One region of the Rhodococcus jostii RHA1 genome, then DNA from elsewhere that is predicted to be linked to it. Evidence: riboswitches for the same ligand, from Rfam matches in the RefSeq annotation. Region 1 holds a riboswitch; the other holds the start of a gene.

The links. Region 1 has a riboswitch for glycine ahead of RHA1_RS14250 (DUF5058 family protein). Riboswitches for the same ligand answer to the same signal wherever they lie in the genome.
Region 2: linked by a shared signal. The riboswitch ahead of gcvP (aminomethyl-transferring glycine dehydrogenase) and the one ahead of RHA1_RS14250 (DUF5058 family protein) in region 1 are both predicted to bind glycine.

The regions. Positions count from the first base shown of each region.
Region 1 covers NC_008268.1:3,086,026-3,093,812, forward strand. The annotation lists gene RHA1_RS14230 (ATP-binding protein) at 1-795, opposite strand, end outside; gene RHA1_RS14235 (MFS transporter) at 993-2,348, shown strand; gene RHA1_RS14240 (amidohydrolase) at 2,418-3,641, opposite strand; gene RHA1_RS14245 (hypothetical protein) at 3,770-4,429, opposite strand; gene RHA1_RS14250 (DUF5058 family protein) at 4,459-5,151, opposite strand; glycine riboswitch at 5,275-5,375, opposite strand; glycine riboswitch at 5,379-5,470, opposite strand; gene lpdA (dihydrolipoyl dehydrogenase) at 5,672-7,045, opposite strand; gene lipA (lipoyl synthase) at 7,080-7,787, opposite strand, start outside.
Region 2 covers NC_008268.1:957,559-965,345, reverse strand. The annotation lists gene ftsR (transcriptional regulator FtsR) at 1-115, shown strand, start outside; gene RHA1_RS04325 (bifunctional nuclease family protein) at 258-731, shown strand; gene RHA1_RS04320 (MerR family transcriptional regulator) at 1,016-1,636, shown strand; glycine riboswitch at 1,706-1,829, shown strand; gene gcvP (aminomethyl-transferring glycine dehydrogenase) at 2,004-4,856, shown strand; gene RHA1_RS04310 (metallophosphoesterase) at 4,899-6,053, opposite strand; gene RHA1_RS04305 (substrate-binding domain-containing protein) at 6,050-7,780, opposite strand.

The DNA of each region.
Region 1 (7,787 bases):
GCCGGGCGCCTGGACGCGGCGGCTGGTGACGTCGGTCGCCGGAATTCGGGCGGGCCTGAACTCGCCGTCGTCGTCCACCCCGGCGGCACCGACGAGCACCAGGTCGTCGGCGGCGTCGTCGCCCGAGCCACCGGCGACCTCCCGACGGAGGTATATCGCGGCCAGCGGAACGTCTTGTCCGCTGGCGCCGAGCACGCGCACGACCGCACGGCAGGCATCGACGAGCGGGTCGTCGCCGCCCGCGGTGGATACCGTGCCCAGTTGCCGCAGCGTCTCCAATCGCCGCTCCCCGAGCACGGTCGCGGTCACGTCGGTCGTCGCGACGAAGACACCGGCGACCTTCCCGTCCTCGTCCTGTACCGGACTGTAGGAGAACGTCCAGTACGTCTCCTCGAGGTACCCGTGCCGCAGCAGGTACAGCGGCTGATTCTCCGTGTAGGTCGCCGCGCCGCCCGACATCACCTGCTCGGCGAGCGGTCCCACCTCGTCCCAGATCTCCGCCCAACACTGGGCCCCGGGTTCGCCGATCGCGGCGGGGTACTTGGCGCCGAGGACCCGGGTGTACGCGTCGTTGAAGATCTGCACGAGCTCAGGACCCCACCAGAGCAACATCGGGACCTCGGAGGGCAGCACGGTGCGTATTGCCGCCCGCAACTCGACAGACCAGGTCTCGACCGGCCCCAGCGGTGTGGCCGCCCAATCGATGCGGCGTAGCCGCTCCCGTGTCTCGCCCGGCCCGGCGAACAACCGATCCGCCGACCAGGAATTACCGAAACCCGAGCCAGTCACATCCATGGACCCTTCCGCCCACTGCCGGTCGCCCGGACATGTCCGTTGTCAACAGGGAAATCATGGCCCAGTACCGCGTGCAACCGCCACTTCTCGTCTTCCGACATTCGGAAGCGAAGTTGGATTCGAGTGACCCGTCCGCCACGGTAGGTGAGTCGTGAGCCACATCACAGCCCACCTCCGAGGAAGAGCAGGTCCCGCGCATGCAATTCGACCTACGCGAACGCATCGACAGCAGTCCGATGACGCGCTACCAATGGGGCGCCATCGCCATCTGCGGTCTACTCAACGTGCTCGACGGCTTCGACGTCCTCGTCATGGCGTTCACCGCCCAGTCGGTGTCGCAGGAGTGGGATCTGTCCGGCTCGGTCGTCGGCCTCCTGCTCAGCGCCGGACTGTTCGGGATGGCCGCGGGTTCGCTGTTCCTGGCGCCGTGGGCCGACACCATCGGCCGCCGCGCCATGATCCTGCTGTGCCTGGCACTCGCGTCGACGGGCATGCTGCTGTCGGCGGTCAGCCAGAGCGCGTTGCAACTCGGCCTGCTCCGCGCCCTCACCGGCGTCGGCATCGGCGGAATCCTCGCCAGCAGCAACGTCATCGCCAGTGAGTACGCGTCGAACCGCTGGCGCGGGCTCGCGGTGAGTCTCAACTCCACCGGTTACGCCGTCGGCGCCACCCTCGGCGGAATCATCGCCGTCGTGCTGCAGAACTCGCTCGGCTGGCGCTCGGTGTTCCTGTTCGGCGGGCTGTGCACGGCGGCCATCATCCCCGTCGTCTACGCCCGGCTCCCCGAATCCATCGACTTCCTGCTCGTCCGGCGACCGGCCAACGCCCTCGACCGGATCAATGCCTTCGCCCAGCGGGTCGGCCAGCCGCGACTCGACGGACTGCCCGCACCGCGCGCCGCCGCCACGGCCGACGCCGGATTCGCGATGCGCGTCCTGCTGTCTCCGCAGCGCCGCCGCAGCACACTCCTGGTGTGGTTCGCGTTCTTCATGGCGATGTTCGGCTTCTACTTCGTCACCAGCTGGACCCCGAAACTGCTGGTCGAGGCGGGCATGTCCGCGAACCAGGGCGTCACCGGCGGAGTGCTCCTCAACCTCGGCGGCATCTTCGGCGCCACCCTGCTCGGGGCGCTGTCCGCACGCTTCGCCCTCAAGCGCGTGCTCATCGCCTACATGGCGATCGCGGGCGTGCTGCTCGTCGTCTTCGTCCCCGCCACCGCGTCCATCGTCATCGCGTTCGGGCTCGGCGCCCTGATCGGCGTCTTCGCCAACGGCTGCATCGCCGGGCTGTACGCAATCACGCCGTCGGTCTACTCGCCCGCCGTCCGGGCCACCGGCGTCGGCTGGGGCATCGGCATCGGCCGCGTCGGCGCCATCGCGTCCCCGATCGTCGCGGGCGCCCTCCTCGACCGCGACTGGTCGCCCACCCAGCTGTACATCCTCGTGGCCGCGTCCTTCGTGCTCGCCGGACTCGCCGTGTCGCGACTGCGGTTCGAGAAGACCGGCGTGGACGCCGGGGACGCCACCGCGGACGCGCCGCTGACCACTCACTGAGGCGGCTCCGCCACCCGTGCGTGGTTGACGAGTGTAGAGACTCGTTAACCACTCACGGGCCCGGAAGGCCTAGATCCCGACCTTCGACAGGATCGCCGTCATCGCCGCCTGGACGCCGGTGGACAGGGTGGGCTCCGCGACGGGGGCGAAGAACGGTGAGTGGTTCACCGGCACAGGCTTTCCACTCTCGAGGGTTTCCGCGGTGTGGCCACCGAACATCCAGAACACCGACGGAACGCCGATCACCTCGGCGAGCAGGCCGAAGTCCTCCGAGCCCATCATCGGAGTCGACGGCCTGACGTTGTTCTCGCCCAGCACCTTCTGCAGCTCGGCGACGAGTTCGGCGGTGGCGTCGGGATCGTTGTAGTTGCGCGGGAACGTGTACAGCTCCTCGATCAGCGGCTTCGGCGCCCCGGACGCGTCGGCCTCGGCGTAGATGATGCGGCGCAGCGCGGCATTGACTTGCTCACGCACCTCGGGGTCGAGGGTGCGCACGTTGATCGTGAACTCGGCCCGGTCCGCGATGATGTTCTCCTTCAGCCCCGCATGGAACGTGGCGACCGTGACGACCGCCGGCTTCATGGGGTGAACTTCGCGGGACACGATGGTCTGGATGCGGTTGATCATGTTGACGCCCTGGATGATCGGGTCGATCGAATCCTGGGGCTGGGAGCCGTGTGAGCCCTGGCCGTAGACGGTGACCTTCAGTGAATCGGCCATGGCCATCGCGTCGCCACTCGTGACGTGCACGGTGCCGGCCAGCATCGGCCCGACGTGCTGCCCGAAGACGATCTCCGGCTTGGGTGCCCGGTCCCACAGGCCATCCTCGACCATGGCCTTCGCTCCGGCGGCCGTTTCCTCGCCCGGTTGGAAGAGGAACACGATCGTTCCGGCCCACGCCTCGCGCGCGCCTGCGAGCAGTTCGGCGACGGTGAGCAGGGTGGCGACGTGTGTGTCGTGGCCGCAGCCGTGCATCACGGGCACCTCGGTGCCGTCGTCGAGGTGTCCGGTGGCGGCGCTGGCGTAGTCGACGCCGGTGTCTTCCGCGATCGGCAGCCCATCGGAATCGGCGCGGAAGGCCACCGTGGGGCCCTCGCCGTTGGTCAGGACACCGACCACTCCGGTGCCGCCGCAGACGAACGTGTCGATCCCGAGGGCGACGAGGGAACTCTGGATCAACTCCGCGGTCTTGTGTTCCTGCATGGACAGTTCCGGGTTCGCATGCAGGTGGTAGTAGAGGTCGTGCATCTTCGCCCGCAGCTCGTCGGTGAGCGCGATCGGGAGGTCGGTCATGGAGTCTTCTTTCGAATCATGTGAAGGTGAGATGTCTCCGCGCATCGATTCTTACTCGATGGTCGCGAGCTCGGCCGGGCTCTGGTCGTTCTTGTTCCGCAGGAACCAGGCGAGGACCGCCGTCACGATCACCGGATGGCGGTGGACGACAGCGCGAGGCTCGGCATCGCCGGAACCACCACGAACGTGATGACCGCGGCCACCAGCAGCGCGACCACCGTGGCCCGGGGCTGCTTCATCGACACGATCGCCTGGACGAGGACCGCCCCCAGGACCGAGGGAAGGATGTAGGAACGGGTGACGGTCACGATGTCGGTGGGAATCACGCTGATCAGCCAGGTGCCGAGCAGCCCCACGAACACGGCCAGGGACACGAGGTGCACCATCGCGGCGCCGCAGATCGCCAGGACCGCAGCCAGTTCGGCCCGCTTGGTTCCCGGTTTGGCTCCGATGTTCGTCTGCGCGATGAGCGCGGCAGGCAACAGCTTGTTCGCGATGTTGCCGATCATGAACGCCTGGTACATCGCGGCCGGACCGAGGATGGGGAAATAGGTCAGCGGTTCGACCAGCCAGATGATGAAGAATGTCCCGGCCACCGCGGCGAACGCGGTCCACAACTGGCCTCCGGTGACGTCCACCTCACCCGAGAACACCAGGTACAGGGGCGCACCGATCGACAGAAGCAGCCCCACGATCATCGTGATCCGACCCCAGCGGGACGTCGTCTTGTCGAACTCGGCGAGTGCACGCGCACCGGTGGACACCGTTACGGCTTCGTCGGTAGTCATCGAAAAGTCCTTTCCGTGCGAGTCGTGAATCAGGAAGTGACCAGGTAGGTAACGGTGAGGGCGGCGAGGATCGAAATGCCCAGCCCCCATTCACGGAGCCAGCCCTTGCCGAACGTCCGGGCCACGAAGAGGCAGATCCCCATCGCAACCGCGGAGGCGGCGAACGCGACGATGTGATAGCTGGACTTCGTCAGTTCCTGGAAGCCCAGCGACGCGAACGCGCCGATCAGGGCGGCAGACGGGACGACGGCCATCAACGCCGGATTCACGGTGCGGATCTTCGCGTCGCCCCGCTTGAGCAGCGGAGTGAGGACGAGCGCGGACAGCATCCACATCACACCGCCGATACTCATCGCGAAGAAGGCGACCACGAACACATTCTGGGTGTAGGTGTCGGCACCGAGTTTCGCGCCCATGGAGTCGGCGGCGATGCTGGCCGCGGACACGTCGTACGCGGCGGAACCGATCAGGCCGATGCGGGCCAGGACGGCGGGCGTCCCGAAGAGGGCGAGCAGGGCGATCGCCACGAGGCAGACCGCCAGGGACGGTCCGATCGCCGAGACGGCGCCGGAGCGGAACGACACTTTCATGTCTTCCGGCGACATGTCCGCGACGGGTGCCACCTTGCGGACCGCGGTCATGTAGATCGCCGACTGCACGACGATGACGACGAAGATGCCGGCAACGGCCACCCAGAGAACAGGCGAGTTGGCGACAGCCATGATGTCCGTGGATGTCCCACTAGCAGTCACATTCATGGATCTCCCAGGGAGCGTGAGTAACCGGCGAACCGATCGCTCGAGCGATGTGAGGGTGATCCGGTGGATCGCCTCGGCTGACACCCGCTCTGTTCCGTAACCTGAGAGTTTGGAGACACACTCGTGGGAGTGGTCATCGTGCCCCGTCGGTGAACGTGCCGTTACAGCCGACACGCTGCTCTCCAGAGTTCCCGACCCTGACTGTCCTGGTGCCTGAGAGTTTGTGGGTACTTGCTCCTTCGGCGTCCGGGACTCGGTCCCGGAACTCTCCAGCCAGGTTCATAGGGAGAAACCACCGTGATGGTTCCGAATCGAACTGACTCGGGACGTACTGTTCCGCAGACGTATTACGAAGGCATGACTTCGCCGTTCCGGCGTGTTAACTCACACTCCTGGGCGGAAATCGCCAGTGCGCGTTCGCATGCCGAACACCCCATGTGAGTGGCAAAGCGTGCGCCAGCACCCTTTGCCACTCACATGGGGGTCAGCCGTGGACGTGGAGAGGCTTGCCGGCCACTGCCATCAGTGCCTCACCGAGCGCCTCGCCCTGGGTGGGGTGGGCGTGCACGAACTTCGCCGCCTGCGCGGCATCGACCTCGAAGTTGTAGAGCAGCTGCGCCTCACCGATCAGCTCCCCGACGCGGTCGCCGACCATGTGCACGCCGACGACGACCCCGGTCGGCGCCACCACGAGTTTGACCGCTCCCGACGTCTTGAGGATCTGGCTCCTGCCGTTGCCGGCGAGGTCGTAGGTGACGGTCTCGACGTTCTCGCCGAACTTCTCCCGGGCGGCGGTCTCGGTCAACCCGACCGACGCGACCTCGGGGTGGGAGTAGGTGACCCGCGGGATCCCGGTCTCGTCGACGACGTCCGGACGGAGCCCGGCGATCTCCTCCGCCACGAAGATCCCCTGCTGGAAACCGCGGTGGGCCAGCTGGAGCCCGGGGACGATGTCGCCGACCGCGAAGACGTTCGGGACCGTGGTGCGCAGTCGATCACTGGTCACCACGAAGCCCTTGTCGAGCATCACTCCGGTCTCCTCGTACCCCATCGACGCGGTGTTGGGTCCGCGCCCCACTGCGACCAGCACGACGTCGGCGTCGAGCACGTCGCCGGAGTCGAGGGTGACGGACACCGCATCCTCGTCTTGCGTCACCTCCGTCACCCGCACACCTGTCTTCGCGGCGATCTTGCGACGACGGAATGCCCGCTCGAGGTACTTGGAGGTCGTTTCGTCCTCGTTCGGCACCAGCCGCGGCATCGCCTCGACGATCGTCACCGACGCACCGAACGACGCCCAGACACTGGCGAATTCGACGCCGATGACGCCGCCGCCCAGGATGATCGCTTTCTTCGGGACGGACGGCAACACGAGCGCCTGTTCGCTGGTGACGATCCGGCCGCCGATGCTGATGCCGGGCAGCGTCTTCGGCGACGACCCCGTCGCCAGGACGACGGCGGCGCCCGTGATCAGCTCGTCGTCGACCTCCACTCCGTTGGGTCCGACCAACCGTCCGCGGCCGTTGACGACGGTGATGCCGTACGAGTCGACGAGGCCCTGCAATCCTTTGTGCAGTCGGGTGACGATGGTGTTCTGGTAGCTCAGGACCTTCTCGAGGTCGACACCGTCGAACGTGACGTCGATACCGAACTGCGAGGCGGTGCGGGCACTGTCGGCGACCTCGGCGGAGTGCAGCAGCGCCTTCGTCGGAATGCATCCCTGATGCAGGCACGTGCCGCCGAGTTCGTTCTCCTCGACGAGGATGACCGAACGGCCCAGTTCGGCCGAGCGGATGGCGGCCGCGTAGCCGCCGGAACCGCCGCCGAGGATGACGACATCTGCTGATCGGTGGGACATGGGAACTCCTTGCTGGAACGGAAGAGGATGGGGTTCAGTGAACTGCGGTCGCGGCGACGGCCTCCGCGTGGAGGCGGCCGGCCCGATAGGAGGAGCGCACGAGCGGACCGGACAGGACGCCGAGGAAGCCGATCTCGCGGGCGATCCCGTCGAGCATGACGAACTCGTCCGGTTTCGCCCACCGCGCCACCGGATGGTGCCGGGCGGACGGCCGCAGATACTGGGTGATCGTGATCAACTGGCAACCGGCGGTATGCAGATCCCGGAGGGCCTGAATCACCTCGTCCGCGGTCTCCCCCATCCCGAGGATGAGGTTCGACTTGGTGATCAGGCCGTCCTCCCGGGCCCGGGTGATCACCTCGAGGGAACGCTCGTACGTGAAGGCAGGGCGGATACGACGGAATATCCGGGGAACAGTCTCCACGTTGTGCGCAAGCACTTCCGGACGGGTGTCGAACACCTCGCGTAGTTGCGCGGCGTCGGCGTTGAAATCGGGGATCAGCAGTTCGACGCCGGTGCCCGGGCACAGTTCGTGAATCTGCCGCACCGTCTCCGCGTACAGCCAGGCGCCGCCGTCCGGCAGATCGTCGCGGGCAACCCCGGTGACGGTGGCGTACCGAAGGCCCATGGTCTGCACCGACTCCGCGACCCGTCTGGGCTCTCCCCGGTCGAGTGCGGCGGGCCGGCCGGTGTCGATCTGGCAGAAGTCGCACCGCCGGGTGCACTGGCTTCCGCCGATGAG
Region 2 (7,787 bases), 2.1 Mb from region 1:
CGACGCCGGCGCACGTGATCGCGCCGAGGAGATGGTGCGCGAACTGGCCGCCTTGTCTCTGACGTTGCACACCTGCCTGGTGAAGTCGGCAGTCCGGGGTGCGCTCGATCGGTGAGGTGAACTCGCCGACCGTCCCCACTTCCCAACGACGCTGCGCTCGAACGGCTGTACGGTCGAAGAGCAGACACGAATCGAATAGAATCCTGGTACGGCATTGTGTGCCGCGGACGGACCATTGCAGGGTGGAGGCAGACGCGATGAGCGAAATGCACGTGATCGGAGTTCGTGTCGAGCAACCCCAAAGTCAACCTGTTCTGCTGTTGCGTGAAACCGACGGCGAGCGGTACCTGCCCATCTGGATCGGCCAGACCGAGGCCACCGCGATCGCACTCGAACAGCAGGGCGTCGAGCCGGCGCGTCCGCTGACCCACGATCTCATCAAGAACCTGATCGAAGCCTTCGGTCGCACCTTGAAGGAAGTTCGCATCGTCGACCTGCGCGAGGGCACGTTCTATGCCGACCTCGTGTTCGACCAGAACACCCGCGTCTCGGCCCGCCCGTCCGACTCCATCGCCATCGCACTGCGGATCGGGGTGCCGATCTTCGCCGAGGAATCGGTGCTCACGGAGGCCGGTCTGGTCATGCCCGACGAGCGCGAGGACGAGGTCGAGAAGTTCAAGGAATTCCTCGAGTCCGTGTCGCCGGACGATTTCAAGGCCACCGACGGCTAGGTTGCACCCTCGGAAAAGCCTCGGGCGCGGAGTAACGGTTGAGGTTCCTCCGGCGCGTTGCGTTGACCCCGTCTCTTCGGAGTCATAGCGTTCAGTGCAGTGATTTTCTGCCCTGCAGATTCTATCGGGCGTACGCTGAGTAGGTTCAGGGTACGGGCTTGCTCGATGTCACTGGTGGCGCTTGCGCCGCTCGATGTGCTGTGGCTGTGCCGCGGGCACTGGCGACGCGCGTCACAGGCGCACTGATCGTCGGGTTCAGTGCAACATGCGAGAGGGAGTAGTCAGTGGGAGATCGGCCGCAGGAGAATGCGCTGAATCTTGCGCCCGGCGACAACGTTGCCGAGTCCGAATTCAGCTCCGAGGAGATCCAACCGGGCCTCTTCCCGGACGATTCCGTGCCCGACGACCTCGTCGGATACCGCGTCCCCATCGCCTGCCAGATCGCGGGAATCACCTACCGCCAGCTCGATTACTGGGCTCGCACTTCGCTCGTCGTGCCGTCCATTCGTGGCGCAGCAGGTTCGGGCAGCCAACGGCTGTACTCGTTCAAAGACATCCTCGTCCTCAAGATCGTCAAGCGTCTGCTCGACACCGGAATATCCTTGCAGAACATCCGCGTGGCCGTCGACCACCTCCGTAAGCGCGGAGTGCGGGACTTGGCGAAGATCACACTATTCTCGGACGGGACCACGGTCTACGAGTGCACGTCCCCCGAAGAGGTCGTCGATCTGCTCCAGGGCGGGCAGGGCGTCTTCGGTATCGCGGTGAGCGGTGCGATGCGCGAACTGACCGGCACCATCGCCGATTTCCCGGCCGAGCGCGCCGATGGCGGCGCGAGCGAGCAGAGCCCCGAGGACGAACTGGCGTCGCGGCGCAAGAACCGCGCGAGCCGCAAGACGGGCTAGCCCGCCTCCATCGGAGCGCGGCGCTGCCTGCGCCGCCATCCGTAGCCGTGACATAGACTGGCGGTGCGTCGACGCCGTGCGGGAGAGTTCCGGGCACTGCAAGCACAGAAACATCGTGTGTGCAGGAGTTCGGGCGCCGAAGGAGCAACACCTCCCCGTCAATCTCTCAGGCAGACAGGACCGTGCGGGCTCCGACGTCTCTGGAAAGCGGTGGGAGCACCCACCCGCCCACGGGGAAAGGGCCGTCTTCAACCGCGAACGACGGTACCGAATCTCTCAGGCGCTCGACTCGAGCAGGCGACAGAGGGGGAGGGACGTTCCGCTACGCGGGGCGTGTCCTGATCCTGCGAACTGCTTGGGAGTTGTCGTGATCGACGCTGGAAGCCGTACATTCGCCGATCGTCATGTCGGCCCGAACGCTGCGGAACTCGCGCACATTCTCGAACTGGTCGGAGCCGATTCGCTCGACGACCTCGCGTCGAAGGCCGTCCCCGCCGTCATCCTGGACGGGGTCACGGCCGGCATCGCCGACGGCCTCGACGCACTGCCCGCGCCGGTGTCCGAGCACGAAGCGCTCGCCGAACTGTCCACACTCGCCGCGCAGAACACCGTGGCGACGTCCATGATCGGTCTCGGCTACTACGACACCCTCACCCCGCCGGTCCTGATCCGGAACATCATCGAGAACCCGGCCTGGTACACGGCCTACACGCCGTACCAGCCCGAGATCAGCCAGGGCCGGCTCGAAGCGCTCCTCAACTTCCAGACGATGGTCGCCGACCTGACCGGCATGGAGGTCGCCAACTCGTCGATGCTCGATGAGGCCACCGCCGCCGCCGAGGCGATGACGCTGTTGCGCCGGGCGAGCAAGAGCAAGTCCCCGCGGTTCGTCGTCGACGCCGACCTGTTCCCGCAGACGCTGGCCGTCGTCGAGACCCGGGCCGAGCCGCTCGGCATCGAGATCGTCGTGGCCGACCTGTCCGTCGGCCTTCCGGACGGTGACTTCTTCGGCGTCCTCGCCCAGATGCCCGGCGGGTCCGGCCGTATCGTCGACTACACCGACGTGATCGCCGCCGCCCACGAGCGCGGCGCACTGGTCGCGGTCGGGGCGGATCTGCTGGCACTCACCCTCCTCACCCCGCCCGGCGAGATCGGGGCCGACGCCTGCTTCGGCACCACCCAGCGGTTCGGTGTCCCCATGGGCTTCGGTGGCCCGCACGCCGGCTACCTCGCCGTGCACACCAAGCACGCACGTCAACTCCCCGGCCGTCTGGTGGGCGTCTCCGTCGACGCCGACGGCGACAAGGCGTACCGGCTGGCGCTGCAGACCCGCGAGCAGCACATTCGCCGCGAGAAGGCGACGTCGAACATCTGCACCGCTCAGGTGTTGCTGGCGATTCTGGCGGCCATGTACGCCAGCTACCACGGCGCCGAGGGCTTGAAGGCGATCGCCCTGCGCGTGGCGAACACGGCGCACTCGCTGGCCGCCGCGCTCCGCAAGACCGGGGCCGTCGTCGTCCACGAACACTACTTCGACACGATCCTCGTTCGAGTGGACGGCCGAGCCGCGGACGTGGTGGCGAAGGCGAAGGACGCCGGCATCAACCTGCGGCTCGTCGACGCCGATCACGTCGCCATCGCGTGCGACGAGGCCACCACCGCCGACGACGTCACCCAGGTTCTGGCGGCGTTCGGCGGCGAAGGCGCCGTGACCGAGGAGGTGGGCACGTCCGTCCCCGACGCGCAGCTCCGCGGATCCGACTACCTGCAGCACGAGGCCTTCACCCGGTATCGCACCGAGACGGCGATGCTGCGCTACCTGCGGGCGTTGTCCGACAAGGACATCGCACTCGACCGAAGCATGATCCCACTCGGTTCCTGCACGATGAAGCTCAATGCCACCGCCGAGATGGAAGCGATCACCTGGCCCGCGTTCGCCGGACTGCACCCGTTCGCGCCGACCGGGGACACACCGGGAATTCTCCGCATCATCAAGGACCTCGAGAACTGGCTCGTGGCCGTCACCGGCTACGACGCAGTCAGCCTGCAGCCGAATGCCGGTAGCCAGGGCGAGTACGCGGGGCTGCTCGCGATCCGCAACTACCACCTCAGCCGCGGAGACGACCACCGCGACACCTGCCTCATCCCGTCGAGCGCCCACGGCACCAACGCCGCATCCGCGGTCATGGCCGGGATGCGCGTCGAGGTCGTGGCGTGCCGCCCCAACGGTGACGTGGACCTGGACGATCTGCGCGCGAAGATCGCCGACCATGCCGAGCGCCTCGCGGCGATCATGATCACCTACCCGTCCACACACGGTGTGTACGAGCACGAGATCGCCGACATCTGCGCCGCCGTCCACGACGCCGGCGGCCAGGTGTACGTCGACGGCGCCAACCTCAACGCCCTTGTCGGCCTGGCCCGTCCCGGCCGGTTCGGCGGCGACGTGAGCCACCTCAACCTGCACAAGACGTTCTGCATCCCGCACGGTGGCGGTGGCCCCGGCGTCGGTCCGATCGGTGTGCGGTCCCACCTCACGCCGTTCCTGCCCGGGCATCCGCTCGCACCGGAACTCGGCACGGCCGGACCGATCTCCGCGGCCCCCTACGGCAGTGCGTCGATCCTCCCGATCACGTGGGCGTACATCCGGATGATGGGCGCCGTCGGGCTGCGCCGCGCAAGCCTGACCGCCATCGCCTCGGCCAACTACATCGCGCGCCGCCTGGACGAGTACTTCCCCGTCCTCTACACCGGCGAGGGCGGAATGGTGGCCCACGAGTGCATCCTCGACCTCCGGCCGATCACCAAGGACACCGGTGTGACCGTCGACGACGTCGCAAAGCGCCTCGCCGACTACGGATTCCACGCACCGACGATGAGCTTCCCGGTGGCGGGCACCCTCATGGTGGAGCCCACCGAGAGCGAGAACCTCGAAGAGATCGACGCCTTCTGCGAGGCGATGATCGCGATCCGCGCCGAGATCGACCGCGTGGGCGCGGGGGAGTGGCCGGTGGACGACAACCCGCTGCGCGGTGCCCCGCACACGTCCGGTTGCCTCGTCGCGGAGTGGAACCACCCCTACACCCGTGAGACGGCGGTGTTCCCCCGGGGCAAGGCACGGCCGAAGGTGTGGCCGGCGGTGCGGCGCATCGACGGTGCACACGGCGACCGCAACCTCGTGTGCTCCTGCCCGCCGATCTCCGCATTCGAAGGCGCCTGACACAGATGCCCGTCCCGCTCACGCGGGGCGGGCATCGCTCGCTCAGTCCTCGCGCACCAGCTCCAGGATCGTGATCTCCGGTGGGGCGCCCACCCGCACGGGCGGACCCCACGTGCCCACACCGCGGGTCGTGTAGAGGACGGTGTTCCCGATGCGGTCCAGTCCCGTCACCGACGGCTGCTGCAGCGGCACCAGATAACGCAGCGGCCACATCTGCCCACCGTGCGTGTGCCCCGACAGTTGCAGGTCGACACCGAGGTCGGACGCTTCGAGTGCCTGCCGCGGTTCGTGCGCGAGCAGCACGACGAACGTCGACGGGTCGCGTCCGGCGAGCGCGGCCGGAAGATCGGGTTCGTACGGGGTCGGCGAGGAATAGTCGTGGATGCCCGCGATGTCGAGGGTGGCGCCGCCCCGGGTGATCGTCGCGCGCTCGTTGCGTAGCGTCCGGATGCCCAGCCGGTCCCACACGTCCAGCCACCGGCCACCGTCGTCGGCGTAGAACTCGTGATTGCCGCTGACACCGAACACTCCGAGCGGGGCCTCGAGGTCGCCGAGCGGTTGCAGATCGGGCGACACCTTGGCGACGGTCCCGTCGACCAGATCGCCCGCGATCGCGACGAGATCCGGCTGCTCCGCGTTCACCAGGTCGACGACCCGCCGGGTGAAATCCACTCCTCGCGCCGGGCCGACGTGAAGGTCGGACACGAGCGCCACACGCACACCGTCGAACTCGGCGGGCAGACGCTTCAGCGGCACCCGAACCCGCACGATCCGAGGCCGCGCGGCCTCCGACACCCCGTAACCGGCGGCGCCGACGGCACCCACCACGACGACGGTGGTGGCGATGCGCAGGCTTCGCCGTCGCGACAGATCGACCTGTTCGTCGTTCCCGGTGCCGCGCAGGCGGCCGAACAGCCGCGTCAGCAGCGACACCAACGCGACCAGGAGAAGCCCGAGCACCAGATAGAACATCGCGCCGAGCCACACCCAGCCCACCCACCCCGGGGGACGCGCCCATCCCGGATCGAAGGCTTCGCCGCTGCCGACGCCGATGACCGCGAGAACCCACAGGACCACGAGGGTCACGTCGACGGCCACCGACCAGGGCCGGCCCAGCCCGGTGGCCCGCACGAGTCGCCGATGGAGCCACCACGTGACGAGTGCGAGGAAGACCGCGAAGACCAGGAGCCTCGTCACGACAGCAGCTTACTGATCGCGGTCGGCAGTGCCGCGCCGTCCGAGGACGCGACCTTCTCCAGCGACCCGCCGGTGCGATCGGCCAACGCCTGCAACGTGTTGAGGTCGGAGTTCTCGCCGATCGTCACGACGTCGATGCGCACCGGCTTCGACGTGCTCGAGGCCGCCGCGATAGCGGACAGCAGATCCGCGCGCGCAACGGAGTCGTCGTTGGCGCCGTCGGTGACGAGCAGCACCGAGTTGGTCCGGCCCGGCGAGTATCCGTCGACCGCGCTCTTGTACGCCGCTTCGAGCGACGTGTACGTCGAGGACCCGGTAGCGGGTGTCGCCTCGGCGAGCCGGGCGTCGAGTGCCTGCCTGCGGGTGCCCTCCGTGAAACCGCCCGCCGATAGGGGGCCGGTCGCGACCACGGTCGTGTACGGCCGCGACCCGTCGAGCGTCGTGCTGTACTCCCACAGCCCGAGGTTCGACGAGTCCGGAGAACGGTCCACGTGGGCTGCGAGCGCTGCCGTCGTGTTCGCCAGGCGCGTCGCCGTCCCCTCGCGCTCTCCCATCGAGCTGGAAACGTCGAGCAGGACGGTGGAGGTGCGGGGGGTGATCGGATTCCGGATCACCTGCATCAGCTCGGCCGCAGCGGCCGCGTCCGCGGGAACGAGGGTGGATTCGAAACCGGGAAAGGCCAGCGCGGTGTCGTCGGGCCGGGCCAGTCCCTCGACCCGGAACCCGGCGTCGGCCAAGTCCTGCGCCTGTTCGGGTCGACGGACGAACTCCGCGAACTGTGCGGCGGCGCGGCTCTGCGTCTCGTCGACGGACGGGCCCGCGAGGACGGCCGCCGGGTGATCTGCCACGGGTGTCGGGCCTTTCGGCATCGATGCGGTGATGTCTGCTCCGGGTGCGTCGCGCAGGGCCTGGTAGACCTGCTGTTCGGTGGCCGCAACCGCGTGGATGCCGGAGGTGGCAGGATCGCCCTGCTCGGCCAGCGCGGTGAGCGCCTCCCGCGTCGTCGCGGGCTTCGTCCCCGACGACGCCTCGTAGCCGAGCGCCAGACCGGTGAGTGCCGACGTGACGGGAGCGGAACGAGCCTGCTCCTCCGTCACCGGACCCGTGGGGCTTCCCGTGACCGCGGCTGCGACCGCTTCGACTGCCGTCTCCGTGCTCTCGGCGCCGGGGCCGACGGGGAGCGCCATGCCCAGGCTGCCCCAGCCCGGCAGGCCGAGAGTCGCGAGGGAGTCGCGGCCGGTCTGCAGCGACGGCAAGTCCTTCCAGTCGATCGCCGGTGTGCCCGGCGCGTTCGCGAACGCCGTCCGGACCGCGAGCACGACGGGACTGGTCGCCACGGGACGCGCTTCGCCGCTGATGACGCCGGTCGCCGACAGCTGCTTGACGGAATGCGAGCTCGACGGAATCCACAGAGCGGGGCGAGGCCCGAGTGCCGCTGCGTCCCACGGGCCGTCCGGCCCCGCGGACAAGGCGTCGCGCACGGTGTCGGACGCGACGGCAGTGACCGTCACCGACACGCACTGATCGCGGATCACCGGAGCAGTCTCCGTGAAATGGTCGGCGAGAGTCTGGAGCTGGGGTGCGATGTCCGGATCCGCCGCGACCGCGAGCACGGATTCGCCTTCGACGCAGGCGCCCGCGGCAGCCACGCCCTGATCGGTAATCCGGTCACGCAACTGGAACCAGCCCACCACACCCGCCGCGATCACGACGACGAGACCGAGCACGATCAAA